3 regions of the Streptomyces sp. ISL-99 genome follow, and region 2 is predicted to be linked to each of the others. Evidence: riboswitches for the same ligand, from Rfam matches in the RefSeq annotation. Region 2 holds a riboswitch; each other region holds the start of a gene.
What was found. A riboswitch is a leader RNA that binds a small molecule or an ion and turns the genes downstream of it on or off. The one in region 2 is predicted to bind cobalamin.
Positions count from the first base shown of each region.

Region 1: it holds a riboswitch for cobalamin, as region 2 does, so the genes downstream of both, J7E91_RS01345 (CbtB-domain containing protein) here and J7E91_RS19715 (ribonucleoside-diphosphate reductase subunit alpha) in region 2, are expected to answer to the same signal.
Region 3: it holds a riboswitch for cobalamin, as region 2 does, so the genes downstream of both, J7E91_RS21895 (prenyltransferase/squalene oxidase repeat-containing protein) here and J7E91_RS19715 (ribonucleoside-diphosphate reductase subunit alpha) in region 2, are expected to answer to the same signal.

Region 1 is NZ_JAGGPC010000002.1:208,129-215,375, reverse strand. Features, by position in the region: gene J7E91_RS01360 (glycosyltransferase) at 443-2,392, shown strand; gene J7E91_RS01355 (kelch motif-containing protein) at 2,389-4,323, shown strand; gene J7E91_RS01350 (glycoside hydrolase family 6 protein) at 4,392-5,423, opposite strand; cobalamin riboswitch at 5,566-5,733, shown strand; gene J7E91_RS01345 (CbtB-domain containing protein) at 5,767-5,985, shown strand; gene J7E91_RS01340 (CbtA family protein) at 6,002-6,766, shown strand; gene J7E91_RS01335 (class F sortase) at 6,777-7,247, opposite strand, start outside.
Region 2 is NZ_JAGGPC010000031.1:17,151-24,397, forward strand. Features, by position in the region: gene J7E91_RS19695 (helix-turn-helix domain-containing protein) at 9-977, opposite strand; partial or broken gene J7E91_RS37345 (transcriptional regulator) at 1,191-1,334, opposite strand; gene J7E91_RS36075 (transposase) at 1,445-1,939, shown strand; gene J7E91_RS19710 (ribonucleotide-diphosphate reductase subunit beta) at 1,946-2,962, opposite strand; gene J7E91_RS19715 (ribonucleoside-diphosphate reductase subunit alpha) at 2,962-5,376, opposite strand; cobalamin riboswitch at 5,523-5,654, opposite strand; gene J7E91_RS19720 (YbdD/YjiX family protein) at 5,808-6,011, opposite strand; gene J7E91_RS19725 (carbon starvation CstA family protein) at 6,008-7,247, opposite strand, start outside.
Region 3 is NZ_JAGGPC010000035.1:16,347-23,593, reverse strand. Features, by position in the region: gene lanKC (class III lanthionine synthetase LanKC) at 1-740, opposite strand, end outside; gene J7E91_RS21910 (ferredoxin) at 896-1,129, opposite strand; gene J7E91_RS21905 (aldehyde dehydrogenase) at 1,129-2,589, opposite strand; gene J7E91_RS21900 (MBL fold metallo-hydrolase) at 2,782-3,819, shown strand; cobalamin riboswitch at 3,846-3,984, shown strand; gene J7E91_RS21895 (prenyltransferase/squalene oxidase repeat-containing protein) at 4,076-5,332, shown strand; gene J7E91_RS21890 (SCO2322 family protein) at 5,359-6,084, shown strand; gene J7E91_RS21885 (energy-coupling factor transporter transmembrane component T) at 6,081-7,241, shown strand; gene J7E91_RS21880 (ABC transporter ATP-binding protein) at 7,238-7,247, shown strand, end outside.

The DNA.
Region 1 (7,247 bases), on a different contig from region 2:
GTCGAAGCCCCCTCACTGAGCGTGAGGGGGCTTCGACGATTTCCGGACAACTCACACCCCTGTCGCGCCCATGACGCAACCGCACCGAACCCATGTCGCAGGTGGTCCCCAAAGCCCGCGTATGACCGGTAAACACCTTGTTTCGCCCTTGCGATCAAGGCGGGTGTCATAGACCCTGTCCTGGAGCCATTGGCTCCCATGGGCCGGGCGGTTTCGGCAAGTTGGGGGCAGCCGACAGCCGGGGGGCTGACGGCGCACAGGGGGCGGGGGCCCCGTTCGTGAACAGATCCCGGGGCGGGCATCATGCAACCGGAAGGTTGTCGTCCCATGTCTGAAGGGATGACAGCAGGACACTTGTGCGTCCGGGATGGCCGAGGGGGCCGGCACCGGGCGAAGAGACCGACGAACACACGCAGCCAGCATGCGTGCGGGGGGATGACCAATGACGTCGACGCCGACCGGCGCCCGGCACAACAACGACCCTTCCCGGACGGCGCAGCTTCGGGTACCCCCGCAGCTGCGGACCGGCGGGTCGCGCATACGGGCGAAGAAGCCGCTGCCGAGGTACGACTACGAGCACTACAGCCGCCTCGCCGGGCCGCTGACCCAGCCCGACCCGGCCAAGCCGTACACCGTGCAGTACCGCTCGCTGCTCTCGCAGGAACCGCACCGCATCCGCGCCGCCCTGCTGCTGTGCGCCGCGCCGCTGCTGTCGCTGGGGCTGTTCGTCTGGCTGATGCAGCCGGAGCACTGGACCGAGCGCGACCCGAACCTCAAGAACGACACGCTGCTGATCCTCGACATCGTCATGCTGGTCTCGATCGGACTGATCGAGCTCTTCCGCACGATGAACGTCCTGTCGAACGCGCACGCGACCCTGGTCGCCCGCGACCCCGTCCCCGTCGTGCCCGAGACCGGCACCCGGGTCGCCTTCCTCACCTCCTTCGTGCCCGGCAAGGAGCCGCTGGAGATGGTGACGAAGACGCTGGAGGCGGCCGTCAGGATCCGCCACCGCGGCCTGATGCACGTATGGCTCCTCGACGAGGGCAACGACCCGGCGGTCAGGGAGGTCTGCGAGCGCCTCGGCGTGCACCACTTCTCCCGCAAGGGCGTCGCGAAGTGGAACCAGGCCAAGGGCCCGCACCGCGCCAAGACCAAGCACGGCAACTACAACGCCTGGCTCGACGCGCACGGCGACAACTACGACTTCTTCGCCTCCGTCGACACCGACCACGTGCCGCTGCCCAACTACCTGGAGCGGATGCTCGGCTACTTCCGCGACCCGGACATCGGCTTCGTCATCGGGCCGCAGGTGTACGGCAACTACGACACCTTCGTCACCAAGGCCGCCGAGTCGCAGCAGTTCCTGTTCCACGCCCTGATCCAGCGCGCGGGCAACCGCTACGGCGCTCCCATGTTCGTCGGCACCTCCAACGCCGTACGCATCAGGACGCTCAAGCAGATCGGCGGCCTGTACGACTCGATCACCGAGGACATGGCGACGGGCTTCGAGATCCACCGCGCCACGAACCCGGCCACCGGCAAGAAGTGGCGGTCGGTCTACACCCCGGACGTGCTGGCCGTCGGCGAGGGCCCGACCGCCTGGACCGACTTCTTCACGCAGCAGCTGCGCTGGTCTCGCGGCACGTACGAGACGATCCTCAAGCAGTACTGGAGAGGCTTCGGCTCGCTGCCGACGGGCAAGCTCTTCAACTACACGATGATGATCATCTTCTACCCGATGTCCGCCATGAACTGGATCCTCGCGGCGCTCAGCTGCGCGCTCTTCCTGGGCATGGGCGCCTCGGGCGTCCAGATCGACCCGGCCATCTGGATGATGCTGTACGGCAACGCCTCGGCGCTCCAGATCGGCCTCTACATCTGGAACCGCCGCCACAACGTTTCGCCGCACGAGCCGGAGGGCTCCGGCGGCCTGGCCGGCATGGTGATGTCCGCGCTCTCGGCCCCGATCTACGCGCGCTCACTCATGGACGCCGTACTGCGCCGCAAGTCCGGCTTCGTGGTGACGCCCAAGGGCGACTCCTCCAGCCCGGACACCCTCTTCGGCACCTTCCGTATCCACCTGTTCTTCATCCTGGTCTTCGGCGGGTCCCTCGTCTCCTCCTTCTTCTTCGGCCACAACCACCCCGCGATGATCACCTGGGCCACGCTCGCCCTGCTGATCACGGCGGCGCCGATCTTCGCCTGGCGCTGGTCCATGCGCCAGGCGAAGAAGAACAAGAAGAAGCCGGACCGGCACGGGCCGCCGCCGCCGAGCCAGTCGGAGTCGCCGGCCGGTCCCCCGCCGGAGGCCCACGCACCTCAGCCGAAGCCCACCTGGGCCGCTTCCGACCAGACCATGCAGATCGCCCTTGGGGGACGTAAGAAATGAACTACCGTCCGAGCCGCCGCACCCGCCGCCTGGCGATAACGGGTGCGGTGGTGCTCGCTCTGGCGGGGATGAACGGGCCCGCGCTCTACCGCTTCGGTTCGGAGCAGTACCACGACTACAAGATCAACCGGCCCGAGTACAAGGCGGAGAACGGCCACTGGGACTTCCTCGACGTCCCGTCCGAGTTCCGCATCAACACGATCCACGCCGCGCTGCTGCACACCGGCAAGGTGCTGCTGATCGCGGGCTCGGGCAACAACCAGAAGAACTTCGACGCCAAGAAGTTCGAGTCGGTGCTGTGGGACCCGAAGACCAACACGTACAAGAAGATCCCGACGCCCAAGGACATGTTCTGCGCCGGGCACACCCAGCTGCCCGACGGGAAGCTGCTCGTGGCGGGCGGCACCAAGCGGTACGAGAAGCTCGAAGGTGACGTCACCAAGGCCGGCGGCCTGATGATCGTCCACAACGAGGACCCGGACGCCCCCAAGACGCTGCCCGCGGGCACGATCTTCACGGGCAAGAAGAACGGCAAGACGTACGTCTCCAAGGACCCGGTCCTGGTGGAGAAGGCCAAGAAGATCTTCGACAAGCAGACCGGCCGGTTCCTGCGCACCGAGGCGGGGCTCGGCCGGATCTACGTCGAGGCCAAGGTGTCCGGCAAGAAGTACGAGTCCGGCACCGAGGACAACTACCGGGTCCACGGCCTGTCGGGCGCCGACGCCAGGAACGTGTACGGCATCGCCCAGAAGCTCGCCCTCGACAAGAAGGACTTCCAGGGCATCAAGGACGCCTACGAGTTCGACCCGGTGGCGGAGAAGTACATCACCGTCGACCCGATGAACGAGGCCCGCTGGTACCCGACGCTGACCACGCTGGAGGACGGCAAGGTCCTGTCGCTGTCCGGCCTGGACGAGATCGGCCAGATCGTCCCCGGCAAGGACGAGATCTACGACCCCGTCACGAAGAAGTGGGAGTACACCGGGGTCATCCGGAAGTTCCCGACGTACCCCGCCATCTTCCTGATGAACAACGGCAAGCTCTTCTACTCCGGCTCCAACGCCGGGTACGGGCCCGCTGACGAGGGCCGTGAGCCGGGCATCTGGGACCTGAAGACCAACAAGTTCAAGAAGATCCCCGGCCTCAGCGACCCGGACATGATGGAGACCTCCGCGACCGTGCGGCTGCCTCCCGCCCAGGACGAGAAGTACATGGTCATCGGCGGCGGCGGGGTCGGCGAGTCCGAGAAGTCCAGCGAGAAGTCGCGCCTCGTCGACCTCAAGGAGCCGAACCCGCGCTTCAGGGACGGCGACTCGCTCGACGAGGGCACCCGCTACCCGAGCGCGTCCCTGATGCCCGACGACACCGTCCTGATCACCGGTGGCTCCAGCGACTACCGCGGGCGCGGCGGCTCCGACATCCTCCAGGCGCGGCTGTACGACGCCAAGACCGGCACGTACCGCCGGGTGGCCGACCCGGCGGTGGGCCGCAACTACCACTCGGGCTCGCTGTTGCTCCCCGACGGACGCGTCATGATCTTCGGATCCGACTCGCTGTACTCCGACAAGGCCAACACCCGGCCCGGCGTCTTCGAGCAGCGCATCGAGATCTACACGCCGCCGTACCTCTTCCGGGACGCGCGGCCGGAGCTCACCGGCGGCCCGAAGACGATCAAGCGCGGCGGTACGGCGACCTTCAAGTCGGCGCACGCCGCGGCCGTCAAGGACGCCAAACTGATGCGGCCCAGCGCCGTCACCCATGTCACCGACGTCGACCAGCGCACGGTCGCGCTGGAGATGAAGAAGACGAAGGACGGCATCTCGGTCACCGTGCCGAAGAACCGGGCGCTGGTCCCGTCCGGCTACTACATGCTGTTCGTGACGGACGATCAGGGCACGCCGTCCGAGGGGGTCTGGATCGAGGTGCCGTAAACCCCTGGACATGAGGGGAGGGCCGCCCCCGTCGGGCGGCCCTCCCGTCGTGTCCTGCGGCGCGACCGCTACTTCGCGTTGCGGGCCAGTTCGAGCGCGTACTCCTCGTACCACTCGCCCGCCTTCGGGCCGCCCTTGCAGTCACCGTCCGACTCACCGGGACGCTTGATCCACAGGAACGCGTCGACCAGGTCGTCGCCGGTCTTGGTGGTCGGCTTCTCACCGAGCGCGCGGCCCGGCGGGTTGCACCAGTTCTCCGCGGGGTCGCCCCCGGTGTACGGGCCGTTGCCGTTGCGGCTGGTGTCGATCACGAAGGGCTTGTTGCCGACCTTCGCCGAGAGCTTCTTGCCGAAGTCCTTGCTGACCTCGGTGGTCTGGAAGTTGGAGACGTTCACCGAGAAGCCGTCCGCCTTCGCGATCCCCGCCCGCTGGAGCGGCTCGAACAGCGAATCGGGCGACTTCCAGCCCGCGTTGCCGGCGTCCAGGTACACCTTGGCCTTCGGCTGCTGCTTGAGCCGCTCGATGGCTCCCTTGAGGAGGTCGTACCGCTCCTCGTGGAACTCCTCGGGCGTGCACCCGTCGACCAGGTGCAGCAACGCGTCCGGCTCCAGGATCACGGTCGCCGGGCGGTTGCCGATGCCCTTGGCGATCTCGTCGACCCACGCACGGTAGGCGTTGCCGTCGGCCGCGCCGCCCTTCGAGAACTGCCCGCAGTCACGGTGCGGGATGTTGTAGAGGACGAGCAGCGCGTCACGGTCGGCCTTCTCGGCCGCCTCCGTGTACCCCTTGGCCTGCGCCTCCGCGTTCTCCGGAAGAATCCACTCGGCGGCCGGCTGCTCGGCGATCTTCCTGATCAGCGCGGCCTTCTCGTCGTCGCCTTCCTTGGCGTACGCCGCGGCCTGCTTGGCGGCGCTTCCCTCCGGATTGACCCAGTACGGGTCGCTGCCCTTCGGCTGCTGCTTCAGCGGCGGCTGGTTCGTCGCCTCGCCCCCGCCACCGCCGGACGAGGTGCAGCCCGTCAGCAGCAGCGCGGCTCCCACAGCCCCCACCGCGGCCACCCGGACACCCTTGCGCCTACGGCCGCTGTAACTGCCGTACATCCACTCCCCCTTGGCTGCACTCACGATGCACTGAAAAACTCACATACGAGGACCCCCCCGGCCCCTCTCCCCGGACACATCCGGTCGAAACCATCCTGACACACCGGCCCGGAGCGAGGGGCGCACCCGCGATGGCCTGTTGACAGTGCTCAGCCAGGCTGGGACTCTCCGGAAGACAACTCCACACACATCGAGGCGACGGTGGACAGGAACCCGGTGCGAAGCCGGGACGGTCCCGCCACTGTGACCGTACGAGAGCCCAAGGCCCCCGTACGGAAGTCAGGAACTGACCCGTCGTCCTCCTGCATTGGGGCGTGGAAACCTCAGAAGGAGGCACACCGGTATGTCACTGCACACTGCGCAGCACACCGACACCGCGGCGGTCGAGTCCGCCACGACCACCACCCGCGACTGGCTGATCATGGCCGCCGCGGCGATCATCGCCGTGATCGCGCTCTACGCGGTCTTCATGGACAACGGCACAGTCGTCTCCGCGACGGGCGACTACCTGCACGAGTTCTCGCACGACGGCCGGCACCTCTTCGGTGCCCCCTGCCACTGATCGGGGCCGTCGCACCATGTCAACACCTGTACTGCCCCTGCTCGGACGCGGGCTCGCGGCGGGCGGGGTGGCCGGCCTTGCCGCCGGTCTCTTCTCCCTGCTCCTCGCCGAACCCCTGATGGACCGCGCGATCCGGCTCGAAGAGGCACGCTCCGCCGCCGAAGAACACGCGCACGGGGCCGCCGCCACGGCCGTCCAGCACCACGAGGAACTGTTCTCCCGGTCCACCCAGCACTTCGGGCTGGTCGTCACGGCGGTCGTGGCGGGGCTGGCGCTGGGCGTGCTCTTCGCCCTCGCGTACGCCCTGGTGCACCGCCGTACGGGCCTCGGTGAACGGCCGTGGCCCCGCGCCCTGGCCTTCGGCGCGGCCGCCTTCGTGGCGGTCTCGCTGCTGCCGGGACTGCGCTACCCGGCCAACCCTCCGGGTGTCGGCGACTCCGGCACCGTCGCCAACCGCCAGTCACTGTGGCTGGCCGCCGTCGTGATCGGCGTCCTCGGCATGGTGCTGGCCTGGCAGGTGTACGTACGCCTCGCGGACAGGTCGGTTCCGGTGCGCCACGTCGCGGTGGCCGTCACGGGGATCGCGACGCTCGCGGTGCTCTTCGCACTGCCGGGCAACCCGGACGAGGTCCCGGTGGCGGCGACGCTGCTGTGGGACTTCCGCATGCTGTCGCTGGCTTCGCACGCGGTGCTGTGGGCGGTGTTCGCGGGGGTCTTCGGGGCGCTGGGGCTACGGGCCGCGGGGCGCACGGCTCCGGCTGCGGCGCCGGTGGCGGCGTAACGGCGTCCGGTCAGCCCTTGCCCGTACCCGAACCCGTATCCGTACCCGCACCAGTCAGGTAGGCCGAGACCACGACGTTCGCCGTGTACGTGCGGGCCTTCTTGTCGTACGTGCCCCCGCAGGTGATCAGGCGCAGTTCCGCCCGGTCGCTCTCGCGGGGGCCGTACACCTTCTGCGGGTCGAAGCGTTCACGCGTGAAGACCTGGATGTCGTCGATGGTGAATTCCAGGCTCTCGCCGCCGGCCCCCGTCACCCGGATCTTCTCGCCGGGGCGCGCGGCGCTCAGCCCGTAGAAGACGGCCGGTCTGCTCTCGGTGTCGACATGGCCGACGAACAGGGCGACTCCCGGAGCACCCGGCTTGGCCCCTTCCCCGTACCAGCCGACCTTCGAGGACTGGTTGTACGGCGGCGGATCGACGGCGCCCCACCGGTCGAGCCCACGGCGCACGACGGGCGCCGTGATGCCTATGGAGCGCACGTC
Region 2 (7,247 bases):
GCCAGGCCCTACGCGGCCACCGACGGCCCCCGGAAGGTGCGGCGGTACGCGTTCGGCGTCGTCCCCAGTGACCGTACGAACTGATGGCGCAGCGCCGCCGCGTTCCCGAAGCCCGCGCGGCCCGCGATCGCGTCCACCGTGTCGTCGGTCGCCTCCAGCAACTCCTGCGCCAGCAGCACCCGCTGCCGCAGCAGCCAGCGGTACGGCGTCGTGCCCGTCTCCTGGAGGAAGCGCCGCGCGAACGTACGGGGCGACATGTGGGCCCGGTCCGCGAGCTGCTCCACGGTCATCTCCTGGTCCAGGTGCCGCTCCATCCAGGCCAGCACGCCGCCCACCGTGTCGCAGCGCACGTGCGTCAGCGGACGCTCGATGTACTGCGCCTGGCCGCCGTCGCGGTGCGGCGGTACGACCATGCGGCGGGCGATGGTGTTGGCGACCTCCGAGCCGTGCTCCTGCCGGACGAGATGCAGGCAGGCGTCGATCCCGGCGGCGGTCCCGGCCGACGTGATGACCGGACCCTCGTCGACGTACAGCACATCGGGCTCCACCTTCGCGCGCGGATGGCGGCGGGCCAGCTCGTCGGAGTGCCGCCAGTGGGTCGTGCACCGGCGCCCGTCCAGCAGCCCCGCGGCCCCGAGCACGAACGCGCCCGAGCAGACGCTGAGCACCCGCGCCCCACGGTCGACGGCCCGGCGCAGGGCGTCGAGGAGCGGCTCGGGGTAGGTGCGGGCCTCGCAGTGCTGGTCGGCGGGGACGGCGATGAGATCGGCGCTCTCCAGCCGGTCGAGCCCGTGCGGTACGGAGATGGAGAAGGCGGCGGAGCGGGCGGCGAGCGGGCCGGGCTCGGCGGCGCAGACAGCGAAGTCGTAGACCGGCAGCCCCTGATCGCTCCGGTCGATTCCGAACACCTCGCATATGACGCCCAGTTCGAAGGGGTTGACTCCGTCGACGAGCGCCACGGCCACGTTTTTCAGCATGCGAGCAGTGTGGCAGCAATTCGAGGTTCCATGACAGTCCTGCCACTGACTTTTCTGGACCGCGAAGACCAGAGTGGACGTCATGGAAACCTTCTTGAACTACCTCGCAGTCCTCGTCCTCTTCGTACTCCTCACCCTCCCGTCGTTCATCGGCCACGCCCGGGAACGCCGCATCGACCGGCAGCTCAGGCAGGCCGAGAACCCCCGCCCGCGTCAGCCCGAAACGGCCCGCAGCGCGCCCGGCCGGCGGCCGGTGAGGCGGTCCATCGCGGCGGACGTGCTGTCGTCGGCCGGGAGGTGAACGATCAACCGCTGGTCGTCGTCGGCGGGCAGTTCGAGCGTCTCGTACGCCAGCCTCGACCAGTACGTATGTTGCCTGCCGTATCCGAAGGTCGGGGGCCGCTTTACCGCAAACGCGCGGTGGAAGATCACCCCGGTGGAGACCTGTCTTTCGCGAGAACCAGGCGGTGGCTGTGGAAGACCTGGCGGTCAAGGGACTCGCCCGCACGCGTCTGGCCAAATCCGTGCACGATGCCGGATGGTCCGCGTTCGTCGCGATGCTGGAGTACAAGGGCCGCGCTGTACGGGCGCAAGTTTTCCGCATCGGACGCTTCGAGCCCACCTCTCAGGTCTGCTCGGCCTGCGGCGTCAAGAACGGCCCCAAGCCCCTGCACGTACGTGTATGGACCTGCGGGGCTTGCGGGGCTTGCGGGGCTGCCCTGGACAGAGACATCAGCGCGGCGGTCAATGTCGCCAAGGCCGCCGGACTGGCGGTGTCAGCCTGTGGAGCGCAGGTAAGACCGGGGCTCGTCCCCGGCACAGCGCGGCGAAGCAGGAACCCCGACGGCACCCTCAAGAACCCCGAAGAGCCCAATGGCGCCGCGAAGGTCCTGCTCGACCAGCTGTACTGGTGGGGCACGGTCCTCCACGACGCCAGGCGCGAGCGCCCGATGGCGCTCTGAGGCGGTCTAGAAGTCGTCGTCGAAGGCGACCGAGCCCTCGACCGCGACCTGGTAGGCCGACGGGCGGCGCTCGAAGAAGTTCGTCAGCTCCTGCACGCCCTGGAGCTCCATGAAGGAGAACGGGTTCTGGGAGCCGTACACCGGCGGGAAGCCGAGGCGCTCCAGGCGCTGGTCCGCGACGCACTGGAGGTACTCGCGCATCGACTCGGTGTTCATGCCGGGCAGGCCCTCGCCGCACAGGTCGCGGCCGAACTGGAGCTCCGCCTCGACGGCCTCCTTCAGCATGTCGGTGACCTGCTGCTGGAGGGCGTCGTCGAAGAGCTCCGGCTCCTCCTTGCGGACGGTGTCGACGACCTCGAACGCGAAGTTCATGTGCATGGTCTCGTCGCGGAACACCCAGTTGGTGCCGGTCGCCAGGCCGTGCAGCAGGCCCCGCGAGCGGAACCAGTAGACGTACGCGAACGCGCCGTAGAAGAACAGGCCCTCGATGCACGCCGCGAAGCAGATCAGGTTCAGCAGGAAGCGGCGGCGGTCGGCCTGCGTCTCCAGGCGGTCGATCTTCTCGACCGAGTCCATCCACTTGAAGCAGAACTGCGCCTTCTCGCGGATCGAGGGGATCTCCTCCACCGCGTCGAACGCGGCGGCGCGGTCGTCCGGGTCGGGGAGGTAGGTGTCGAGCAGCGTCAAGTAGAACTGGACGTGCACGGCCTCCTCGAAGAGCTGGCGCGAGAGGTAGAGGCGCGCCTCGGGGGAGTTGATGTGCTTGTAGAGAGTCAGCACCAGGTTGTTGGAGACGATCGAGTCGCCCGTCGCGAAGAACGCGACCAGCCGGCCGATCATGTGCTGCTCACCGGGCGAGAGCTTGGCGAGGTCGGCGACGTCCGAGTGGAGGTCGACCTCCTCCACCGTCCACGTGTTCTTGATCGCGTCCCGGTAGCGCTCGTAGAAGTCCGGGTAGCGCATGGGGCGAAGGGTCAGCTCGAAGCCCGGGTCGAGAAGGTTCTTGTCAGGATTGGTTGACATTACTGGCACGCCTCGCAGGACTCGGGGTTCTCAAGGGAGCAGGCGATCGCGTCCGCGTCGGGAGCGGCTGACGCGGGCGCGGTCTGCTGTACGGGGATGGGGGCCGCGGCCGCCGCGCCGGAGCCGGCCGCGCGGGCGATGCGGGTCGCGGGGCGCGAGCGCAGGTAGTACGTCGTCTTCAGCCCCTTCTTCCAGGCGTACGCGTACATCGAGGAGAGCTTCCCGATGGTCGGCGTCTCCAGGAAGAGGTTCAGGGACTGCGACTGGTCGAGGTACGGCGTACGGGCCGCCGCCATGTCGATCAGTCCGCGCTGCGGGATCTCCCACGCGGTGCGGTAGAGGTCTCGTACTTCCGCCGGGATCCAGCTGAAGCCCTGCACCGAACCGCTCGACTCGCGCAGCGCCTCGCGGGACTGGGCGTCCCAGACGCCGAGCTTCTTCAGGTCCTCCACCAAGTAGGCGTTGACCTGGAGGAATTCACCGCTGAGCGTCTCGCGCTTGAAGAGGTTGGAGACCTGCGGCTCGATGCACTCGTACACGCCCGCGATGGACGCGATGGTCGCGGTCGGCGCGATCGCGAGGAGCAGGGAGTTGCGCATTCCGGTCTTGGCGATACGGGCACGCAGCGCGTCCCACCGCTCCGGCCAGGTCACCTCGACGCCGTAGTGGTCGGGGTGCAGGACGCCGCGCGCCGCGCGGGTCTTCTCCCACGCCGGGAGCGGGCCGCTGACCTCGGCGAGGTCGCAGGACGCCTCGTACGCGGCGAGCATGATCCGCTCGGCGATCTGCGTGGAGAGGGCGAGCGCCTCGGGGGAGTCGAAGGGCAGGCGCAACTTGAAGAAGACGTCCTGGAGGCCCATCGCGCCCAGGCCCACCGGGCGCCACTTGGCGTTGGAGCGGCCGGCCTGCTCGGTCGGGTAGAAGTTGATGTCCACGACGCGGTCGAGGAAGGTGACGGCCGTACGAACGGTCTCGTCCAGCCGCTCCCAGTCGATCTCGCCGTTCCCCGACACGAACGAACCGAGGTTGACGGAGCCGAGGTTGCAGACAGCTGTCTCGCCGTCGTCCGTCACCTCCAGGATCTCGGTGCAGAGGTTCGAGGAGTGGACCACCGAGCCGGGCTCGGCCGTCTGGTTCGCCGTACGGTTCGACGCGTCCTTGAACGTCATCCAGCCGTTGCCGGTCTGCGCCAGGGTGCGCATCATCCGGCCGTAGAGCTGGCGCGCGGGAATCGTCGTACGGGCCAGACCGTCCGCCTCCGCCTTGCGGTACGCCGCGTCGAACGCGTCGCCCCACAGGTCGACCAGCTCGGGTACGTCGGACGGCGAGAACAGCGACCAGTCGGCGTCGGCCTCGACACGGCGCATGAACTCGTCGGGGATCCAGTGCGCGAGGTTCAGGTTGTGCGTACGCCGCGCCTCCTCACCCGTGTTGTCGCGGAGCTCAAGGAACTCCTCGATGTCCGCGTGCCAGGTCTCCAGGTAGACGCAGGCGGCGCCCTTGCGGCGGCCGCCCTGGTTGACGGCGGCGACCGACGAGTCCAGGGTGCGCAGGAAGGGGACGATGCCGTTGGAGTGGCCGTTCGTGCCGCGGATCAGGGAGCCGCGGGCGCGGATGCGGGAGTACGAGAGGCCGATGCCGCCAGCGTGCTTGGAGAGGCGCGCGACCTCGTGGTAGCGGCCGTAGATCGAGTCGAGCTCGTCGAGCGGTGAGTCCAGCAGGTAGCAGGAGGACATCTGCGGGTGGCGCGTACCGGAGTTGAAGAGCGTCGGCGAGGACGGCAGGTAGTCCAGGCGGCTCATCAGGCGGTAGAGCGCGGCGACCTCGTCGGCGGCCGCGGCGGAGTCGTCCTTCGCCAGTCCTGACGCCACGCGCAGCATGAAGTGCTGCGGGGTCTCGATCACCTGACGGGTGAGCGGGTGGCGCAGGAGGTAGCGGCTGTAGACCGTGCGCAGGCCGAAGTAGCCGAAGCGGTCGTCGGCGGCCGGGTCGATCAGCGCGTCGAGGCGGGCCGCGTGGGCGGTCACGAAGTCGGCCGTACGGTCGGCGATCAGGCCCTCGCGGTGCCCGACGGAGACCGACTCCGAGAAGGTACGGACGCCCTGCGTCGCCGCCTCGTCGCGGATCGTGCGGGTCAGGAGGCGGGCCGCGAGGCGGGAGTACGCCGGGTCCTCGGAGATCAGCCCGGCGGCGGCGTCGGTGGCGAGGCCCCGCAGCTCGGCCGCGTCCGACGCCGCGTTGCGGCCGCGGAGGGCGGCCGCGGCGACTCTGCCCGGGTCGGTGTCGGTAAGGTCGGCGGTGAGGTCGGTGAGGGTCCGCAGGAGCGCGGTTCCGGCTCCCTCGGTCCCGTCGGACGACTCCGTCGGCTCCGTCGATTCCGTGGCAGTTGCCGGATCGGCTGGCGCGATGGTCACGGGGTGCTCTCCCTCGCTCGGCTCGGGGCCGGCGGGGGGAGGAGTGGGGGCGTACGGGCGCACGTCACCGCTGAGGGGCGGCGGCGCACCGCGTAGCATCCACAGGCCCAACCGCGAGGCCCGGACGTGTCGGTATCCGGTTCGGTCGAGCCGGATACGCCGTCGGCAGGTCTTCGGACTTCCGGGTGCACAAAAGCGCACCGGTCACACCGTTGCGGGACAGTTCCGGATTCGCACCGGATTCCCCTGCGGCGACAGCGAGCATGAGCATACATGTGGGGGCGGTTGGGTGTTGCACCCCCCAGATGTTGTGTCGTCGCGCCGCTGTTGCTCCAGGGTGGAGCCCCGCACGCGGCGGGAACGCACAGTGCGGGGTACGCCATCGGGCCGCCGCATCCCCCGAAGGGGTCGCGGCGGCCCGTGTGAACCGTTCAGCAGCAGCGGAAGCCCTCGCGGGGGTCCGCCTCGCGGGCGTCCGTGCGGCTGCGTTCGAACGCGCGGCGGGTCATGACCGGGGCCCCGGGGTCGCAGGACCTCGCGTGCGCCACGTACCGGTCGTACGCCGACTCGCCGGTCAGCTCGCGGACGTACCAGCGGATACGGCCCGCCGCGCGGCGTACGTCCGCCAGAGTCATTCGGGCGTCCCCGTCCCGGCCGGCGCGGCCTCCCTGCGGTTGCCGCCCTCCGGGCCGACGCCGGCGGCGACGAGTTCGGCCTTCTCCTCCTTCGTCGCGATGATCGACGCGGGGGCGACGAGCTTGGACTCGACGTACGGCGCCTCGTGGAGCTTGACGCTCTCGGGTTCGCGGATCGCCTTGAGGCAGACCCGGCCGGCGTCCGCGAGTACCACCACGATGAGGGTCGCGAAGAGCGCGCACAGCACGCCGTCGACCGTGGAGTTGGTGACGACGGTGTGCATCTGGTCCATGTTCTTGGCGGGCGGCAGGACCTGGCCCGCGTCGATGCCCGCCTGGTACTTGTCGCGCTGGGCGAAGAAGCCGACCTTCACGTCGTCCGAGAAGATCTTCTGCCAGCTGGCGGTGAGCGTGACCGCCACGTCCCAGGCGAGCGGAACCGCCGTGACCCAGGCCCACTTCAGGCGGCCGGACTTGACGAGGAGTGTGGTGCAGACGGCGAGGGCGACGGCGGCCAGCAGCTGGTTGGCGATGCCGAACAGCGGGAAGAGCTGGTTGATGCCGCCCAGCGGGTCGTGCACGCCGACCCACAGGAAGTAGCCCCAGCCGCCCACGACGACCGCGCTGGCGAACCAGACGCCCGGCTTCCAGCTGACCTGGCGGAACGGCTTGTAGACGTTGCCCAGCATGTCCTGGAGCATGAAGCGCCCGACGCGGGTGCCGGCGTCCACCGTGGTGAGGATGAACAGCGCCTCGAACATGATCGCGAAGTGGTACCAGAACGCCTTCATCGCGGTGCCGCCGACGACGGCGGAGAAGATCTCCGACATGCCGAGCGCGAAGGTCGGCGCGCCACCCGTGCGCGACAGCAGGCTCTGCTCTTCGACGTCCTTCGCCGCCTGGGCCAGCACCTCGGGGGAGATGGAGAAGCCGAGGTTGCCCACCGCCTGGGACGCGGACTGGACGGTGTCCCCGATCACGCCGGCCGGCGAGTTGATGGCGAAGTACAGACCGGGGTCGATGATGCACGCCGTGATCATCGCCATCACCGCGACGAACGACTCGGTCAGCATCGCGCCGTAACCGATCATCCGGATCTGCGTCTCCTTCTGGACCATCTTCGGCGTGGTGCCGGAAGAGACCAGGGAGTGGAAGCCGGACAGGGCGCCGCAGGCGATGGTGATGAAGACGAACGGGAACATCGAGCCGGCGAAGACGGGGCCCGTGCCGCTGGTC
Region 3 (7,247 bases), on a different contig from region 2:
AAGTGCAGGGCGCTTTCGATGCGGTACGGCAGGTCCTTGGTGGTGGTGGCGTTACGGGCCGCGAGGTGCGGTGCGAGGAACGCGGGGAGCTCCACCCAGTCCGGTACGTGGAAGGCCGGCTCGCGCAGGTCGGGGACGAGCGTCCCCTCGGGGTTCTCGATCGCCGGGACGAGCGCGCCCTGGCCGTCGACGCAGTAGCGGTGCGCGAAGCCGCCGTAGCGGACGTACAGCGGACCGTCGCCCCAGCGGAGGTCGGTGAGGATGTACGGTCCGGGCTCGCCTTCGAGCAGTTCGCCCAGCTCCCGGAGCACGAGGTGCAGTTCGTTCTCGTCGGCGGGGTAGAGCGTCGCGAACTTGCCGCTGGAGCCGCGCCCCGCGTACTTGGAGTTGCGCAGGTGGAGCGGCTGCGGCCCGGGTACGAATTTGAACGGGATCGCTCGCGGGACGCAGTAGTCCCACACCTTCGCGGCCGTCTTCTCCGCGTTGTCCAGGCAGGCCGATACGTGGATCTTCCAGCCCTGCAGCGGCCGGCCGGGCAGCGGTGCGCCCTGCGCGTCGACGGGGTTGATGTGCATCCAGTCGCCGGAGACGAACCTCCGCCACCGCGGCGGCAGTTCACGCTGGGCCACCTCGAAGAGCGGCACCGGGGAGGACTGTCCGGGCCGCCCCGCGGAGAGACGGTCCGGGGTCTCGTAGAACTGTCTGTCGGCGAGGCAGAAGACCTCGTACCGGTTGTCCATGGGTCCCCCCTCGGCTGCGGTGACACCGAGAGGTTTCCACGCGGCAACAGGGGAGCGACAGTCACACCTGTCACGTCATGACAGTGCGGTACTCATAGGTAAAGAACCGTTCGCACCCGTTCGAGAGAGCGGACTCGGGCGAGGCGGCCCGCCCGTCAGCCGTCCGGCGGGAAGACCGTCTCTCCGCCGCCGGTCAGCCTGATCGCGATCGCTTCGACCGGGCACCCCTCCGCCGCTGCCAGCACCTCCTCGTTCGCGTCGAGGTCGGGGGCCGCCGGGTGCGACTGGCGGGCGGTGTCGAGGGCGAAGGAGCCCGGCGCGAGGTTCACGCACATGCCGGAGCCGATGCACACCGCCCGGTCGACCTCGACGTGCCAGCGGTCTCCCATCAGGCCTCCTCGTGACCGGCAGGGAGGTGGATCATCTTGTGCTCCAGGTACTCGCCGTATCCCTCGGGGCCGAACTCCCGGCCCAGACCGGAGTTCTTGTAGCCGCCGAAGGGCCCGAGCATGTCGATGCTGAAGGTGTTCACGGAGTACGTTCCGGTCCTGACCCGGCGGGCGATGTCTATGCCGTGGTCGGTATCCGCGGTCCATACGCTGCCGCTGAGCCCGTAGTCGGAGTCGTTGGCGATCCGCACCGCGTCGCGTTCGTCGTCGTACGGCAGGAGACAGATGACCGGGCCGAAGATCTCCTCGCGGGCGATCCGCATCGAGTTGTCCACGCCGCCGAAGAGCGTCGGCTCGACGTACCAGCCCCGCTCCATGCCCGCCGGACGTCCGCCGCCGGTGAGGATCTTCGCGCCTTCCTCCTGGCCGATCCTGATGTAGTCCAGGGAGCGCTGCTGCTGGCGCTTGGCGACGAGGGGGCCGACCTCGGTGGCCGGGTCGAGCGGGTCGCCGACCTTGAGCGCGCCGGCCGCGGCGGCGAAGGCGTCCGCGAACTCGTCGTAGCGCGAGCGGGGGGTGAGGATGCGGCTCTGGGCCACGCACGCCTGACCGTTGAGCATCCAGGCGAAGGGGACGATGCCGGCGACGGTCGTGGTGAGGTCCGCGTCCGGGAGGATCACCGCCGCCGACTTGCCGCCCAGTTCGAGGGTGACGCGGGTGAGATTGCGCGCGGCGACCTCCATGACGCGCTTGCCCGCCGCGACGGAGCCGGTGAACGACACCTTGTCGACGCCGGGATGCCCGACGAGGTACTCGCTGACCTCGCGGTCCGCCGGGATGATCGACAGGACGCCCTCCGGCAGTCCGGCCTCGGTGGCTATGTCGGCCAGAATGTACGCGTCGAGCGGTGTCTCCGGCGACACCTTGAGTACGGCCGTGCACCCCGCCAGCAGCGCGGGCGCGAGCTTGGCCGCCGCCGTGAACTGCGGGACGTTCCACGGCACGACGGCCGCGACCACCCCGGCCGGCTCCCGGCGTACGAGAATCGGCCCGAGCACGCCGGTCCGCCGCTCCTCGTACGGGAAGTCGCGCGCGACGGCGATGGTGGCGTCCCACACCATCATCGCGGCCAGCGCCTGCATCATGACGCTCGCGGTGTACGGCGTCCCGTTCTCGCACGTGATGCTGCGGGCGATCTCCTCGTGGCGCACGGCGATCGCGTCCTTGATCCGCGTGACGACGGCGACCCGCTCGTCGAGCGTCATCCGGGGCCAGGGCCCTTCGTCGAACGCCGTGCGCGCCACCGCCACCGCGCGGTCGACGTCGGCGCGGGACGCGTGGGGCACGCGGCCGATGACCTGCTCGGTGTGCGGCGAGACGACCTCGATGACGTCGGTGCCCAGCGGGTCGGTCAACTCGCCGCCGATGTAAAGCTTCCGGTGCTCCACAAGCTCGGTCATGACTGTCTGCCTCCCACGGCTCTCACGGGCCCGCGATGCCCGCCTTCAGTTTCCTGACGGTGCATCAGAACTAGTACCAGTTTCAGTCGGTGGAGTCCATGGACCACCCCTTTGCAAAGAAGTCGACCTGGGCGACTATTGGAACGAGTTCTAGTCCTGGACGAAGGAATGCCGAAGGAATGAGGACGGCCCGTGTCGCAGGTGACCGAGCACGGCGGCGGCGTCTGGTCGATCGAAGTTCCCATTCCGGACAACCCGCTCGGCCACACCCTGGTCCACGTCCTCGACACCGACGACGGGCCGGTCCTGATCGACACCGGCTGGGACGACCCCGCGTCCTGGAACACCCTGGCCGGCGGTCTGGCCGCGCTCGGTACGTCCGTCACCGACATCCACGGCGTCGTCATCACGCACCACCACCCCGACCACCACGGCCTGTCCGGGCAGGTGCGTGACGCGTCCGGTGCGTGGATCGCCATGCACGCCGCCGATACCGACGTCGTACGCCGGACCCGCAACGCGGAGCCCGGCACCTGGCTCGACTACATCACCGCCAAGCTCACCGCCGCCGGCGCCCCCGACGACCACCTCGCCCCGCTCCGCGCCGCCCGAGAGTCGGGCCGCATGCGCACCCTGCCCGGCCTCTCAGCGGCTCTCCCCGACCGCGAGATCGTCCCCGGCGACCTGCTCCCCCTCACCGGCCGCCGCCTGCGCGCGATCTGGACACCCGGCCACACCCCCGGCCACGTCTGCCTCCACCTGGAGGAGACGCACCCGGCGAACCTCCCCGGCAACGGCCGCCTCTTCTCCGGCGACCACCTGCTCCCCGGCATCACCCCGCACATCGGCCTGTACGAGGACCCCGACGACACCACCGTCACCGACCCCCTGGGCGACTACCTGGACTCCCTCGAACGCGTCGAACGCCTCGCCCCGGCCGAGGTCCTCCCGGCCCACCAGCACGCGTTCACCGGCGCCCCCGCCCGCGTGCGGGAACTCCTCGGCCACCACGAGGACCGCCTCAACGGCCTCCGCGCCCTGCTCGCCACCCCCCTCACCCCCTGGCAGCTCGCCGAACGCATGGAGTGGAACCGGCCCTGGGACCAGATCCCCTACGGGTCGAGGAACATCGCCGTCTCGGAGGCGGAGGCACACCTGCGCCGGCTGGTGAAGCTGGGCCGCGCGGAAGCGGTGCCGGGCGGCGATCCGGTCACGTACGTCGCTGCGTGAAGGCGCGGACCACCACCGGGGGCGCCTGATACGGGCCGGTACAGTGTGCGAGTCGTCATCATGCCGTTCTGGGGGAAGCCGGTGCGAATCCGGCACTGACCCGCAGCCGTATCCGCCCGTGCGAGGCGGTAAGTCGGAACGCCCGGTCCGGCATGACTACTGGCTCGGCACCGTCGAGGTATACGGAGCCGGAGCCCGGTGCGTGGTTTTCGCGTGCCCGGGCCCGGCTCCTCAGCAGGAGAGGCCCCCGCCCGTCATGACCCTTCGCCGCAGCGCAGCCACCGTGCTCGCAGCTTCCGCCGTACTCTGCGCGGCCACCGCCACGACCGCCGTCGCCGCGCCGTCCCCCAAGCCCGTGATTCCCTCGGGGCTCTACGGCGAGTCGGACCCGACGTACGACGGTGTCTGGCGGCAGTCGCTGGCCCTCCTCGCCCAGGACACGGTGGGCATCAAGCCCGCCGCGAAGGCTGTGAACTGGCTGGTCGGCCAGCAGTGCGACAGCGGCGGCTTCGCGTCCTTCCGCGCCGACGCCGCCGAGCCGTGCACGTCGAAGACCATGACGGACAGCAACGCCACCGCCGCCGCCGTGCAGGCGCTGAGCGCGCTCGGCGGGCAGGACGCCGCGGTGAAGAAGGGCGTCAGCTGGCTGAAGGGTGCGCAGAACCAGGACGGCGGCTGGGGCTACAACCCCGGCAGCCCGAGCGACGCCAACTCCACCTCGGTCGTCATCGGCGCGCTGGCCGCGGCGGGCGAGAAGCCGGCCGAGGTGAAGTCGCAGGAGGACAAGTCGCCGTACGACGCGCTCGTCACCTTCTCGGTCCCGTGCGACGCGAAGACGGGCGGCGGCGCGTTCGCGTACCAGCCGGACAAGGCCGGCAAGCTCGCGCCCAACGCCGACGCGACGGCGGCGGGTGTACTGGGCGGGCTCGGCCAGAAGCTGGACGCCAAGGGCAAGAAGCCCGGGGACAAGCCCGGCCAGAAGCCCGTCAAGTGCGTGAAGGGGAAGCTGACGCCCGCGCAGGCCGCCGCCAACGGCGCCGCGTACCTCGACGACGTACTCGCCAAAACGGGCCACCTCGACACGCCTCCCATGCCGGGCGCCGAGGACACGAAGGCGCAGCCCGACTTCGGCAACACCGCGGACGCCGTCGTCGCGCTGGCCGCTCAGGGCGGCGCCGAGCAGGCGCGGAAGCCGCTGGAGTGGCTGGAGAAGAACTCGGCCGCCTGGGCGAAGGGCAACGGTCCCGCCGCGTACGCCCAGCTGATCTTCGCCGCGCACGCGACCGGCACCGACCCGAAGAGCTTCGGCGGCGCGGACCTGGTGAAGGCGCTCAATGCGACCGGCCCGGCGCCGGAGGCCGCCGACAAGGCCGCCGACGATGCCGCCGACGAGAAGAAGGACGACGGCGGCGGCGGCTTCGGCACCTGGTGGATCGTGGCTGTCTTCTTCATCGCGAGCGTCGGCGCCGGAATCCTGTTCAGCGGCCGCAAGAAGAAGAACCAGCAGCTGTGACGGTCGCGGTCGTGCGGACCCGGCTGATGGCTGCGCTGCTCACGCTCGGCGCCGCGCTCGCGGTGCTGGGCCCGGCGGCGGGGCCCGCGCAGGCGGCGTCCGTACAGGCGGCGTCCGTACAGGCGGCGTCCGTACAGGCGATGTCCGCGCAGGCCGCGGCGTCGGGCGGCTACCGCTACTGGTCGTTCTGGGAGAGCGACGGCGGTGAGTGGACGTACGCCACCCAGGGGCCCGCCACCGCCAGGCCCGCCGACGGCGATGTCATCGGCTTCCGGTTCTCGGTGAGTGAGGACTCGCAGGACTCCGCGAAGCCGCGCCACGCGGCCGACTCCTTCGACGCCGTCTGCGGCGGGACGCCCGCCGAGGACGGCGCCAAGCGGATCGCGGTCGTCATCGACCCCGGTACGCCGGCCGACGCCCCGGACGGTGAGCAGCCGCCCGCGCTGCGCACCGCGTGCGCCCGGACCGGTACGGACGCCACCGCGGCGGACGCGCTCGCCTCGGTGGCGAAGCCGCTGCGCTATAACAGCACGGCCCTGCTCTGCGCGATCTCCGGCTACCCGAAGACCGGCTGCGGGGACCAGGTGTCCGGCCGTGAGGACGCAGGCACCTCCGCCGCGTCCCCGACCGCCCTCACGTCCACCGACGACGACAGCGGCGGCGGACCCTCCGCCGGGTTGCTCGTCGGCCTCGCCGCCGTGCTCGCGCTCGGCGCGGCGGGCGTGTGGCAGGCGCGCCGCCGCCGCGGATGACTTCCATGACCCTGCGCGCGCCGCAAGCCGGCCGCAGCAACGCGCTGCACGCCGGGGCGTGGTGGCTGTGGGCGCTCGGCCTGGCCGCCGCCGCGTCCAGGACCACCAATCCGCTGCTGCTCGGGATGCTGGTGGGGGTGGCCGGGTACGTGGTGGCCGCGCGGCGGACGGATGCGCCGTGGGCGCGTTCGTACGGCGCCTTCGTCAAGCTCGGCCTGCTCGTCATCGGCATCCGCCTGGTCTTCTCGACGTTCCTCGGCTCACCGGTTCCGGGCACCCACACCCTGTTCACGCTCCCCGAAGTGCCTCTGCCCGACTGGGCGCAGGGTGTGCGGATCGGTGGGCGCGTGACGGCCGAGCAACTGGTCTTCGCGCTGTACGACGGGGCGAAGCTGGCCACACTCCTGATCTGCGTGGGCGCCGCGAACGCGCTCGCCAATCCGGCCCGGCTGCTCAAGTCGCTGCCGGGCGCGCTGTACGAGGCCGGGGTCGCCGTCGTCGTCGCGATGACGTTCGCGCCGAACATGGTGGCCGACGTGGTGCGGCTGCGCACCGCCCGCCGCCTGCGCGGCCGGCCGACCGGGGGCGTGGGGGCCGTACTCCAGATCGGACTGCCGGTCCTGGAGGGCGCGCTGGAGAGGTCGGTGGCGGTGGCCGCGTCGATGGACGCGCGCGGCTACGGCCGCACCGCCCAGGTTCCGCCCGCCGTACGGCACACGACGACCGCGCTGACGCTCGGCGGGCTCCTCGGGGTGTGCGCCGGATCGTACGGGCTGCTGGCCGCCGAAGGTGCGACGTACGGTCTGCCGGTCATGGCCGGGGGGCTCGTCGCCGCGTTGGCGGGCCTGCGCCTCGGCGGCCGGCGCAGCGTCCGTACCCGCTACCGGCCCGACGAGTGGGGTGTACGGGCGTGGCTGGTGGCGGGGTCGGGGGCGGCGGTCGCGGCGCTGATGATCTGGGCGGCCGCGGACGATCCGGTGGCCCTGCACCCCGGGGTGGTCCCTCTCGTCGCCCCCGAATTCCCGCTGTGGCCGGCGGCGTCGGTACTGATCGGGCTGTTGCCGGCGTTCGTGGCCCCGGTGCCTCCCGCGTCTCCGGTATCTCCCGCATCTCCGGTACCTCCCGCATCTCCCGTAGTGAAAGCGACTCCGAAGTGATCCGGT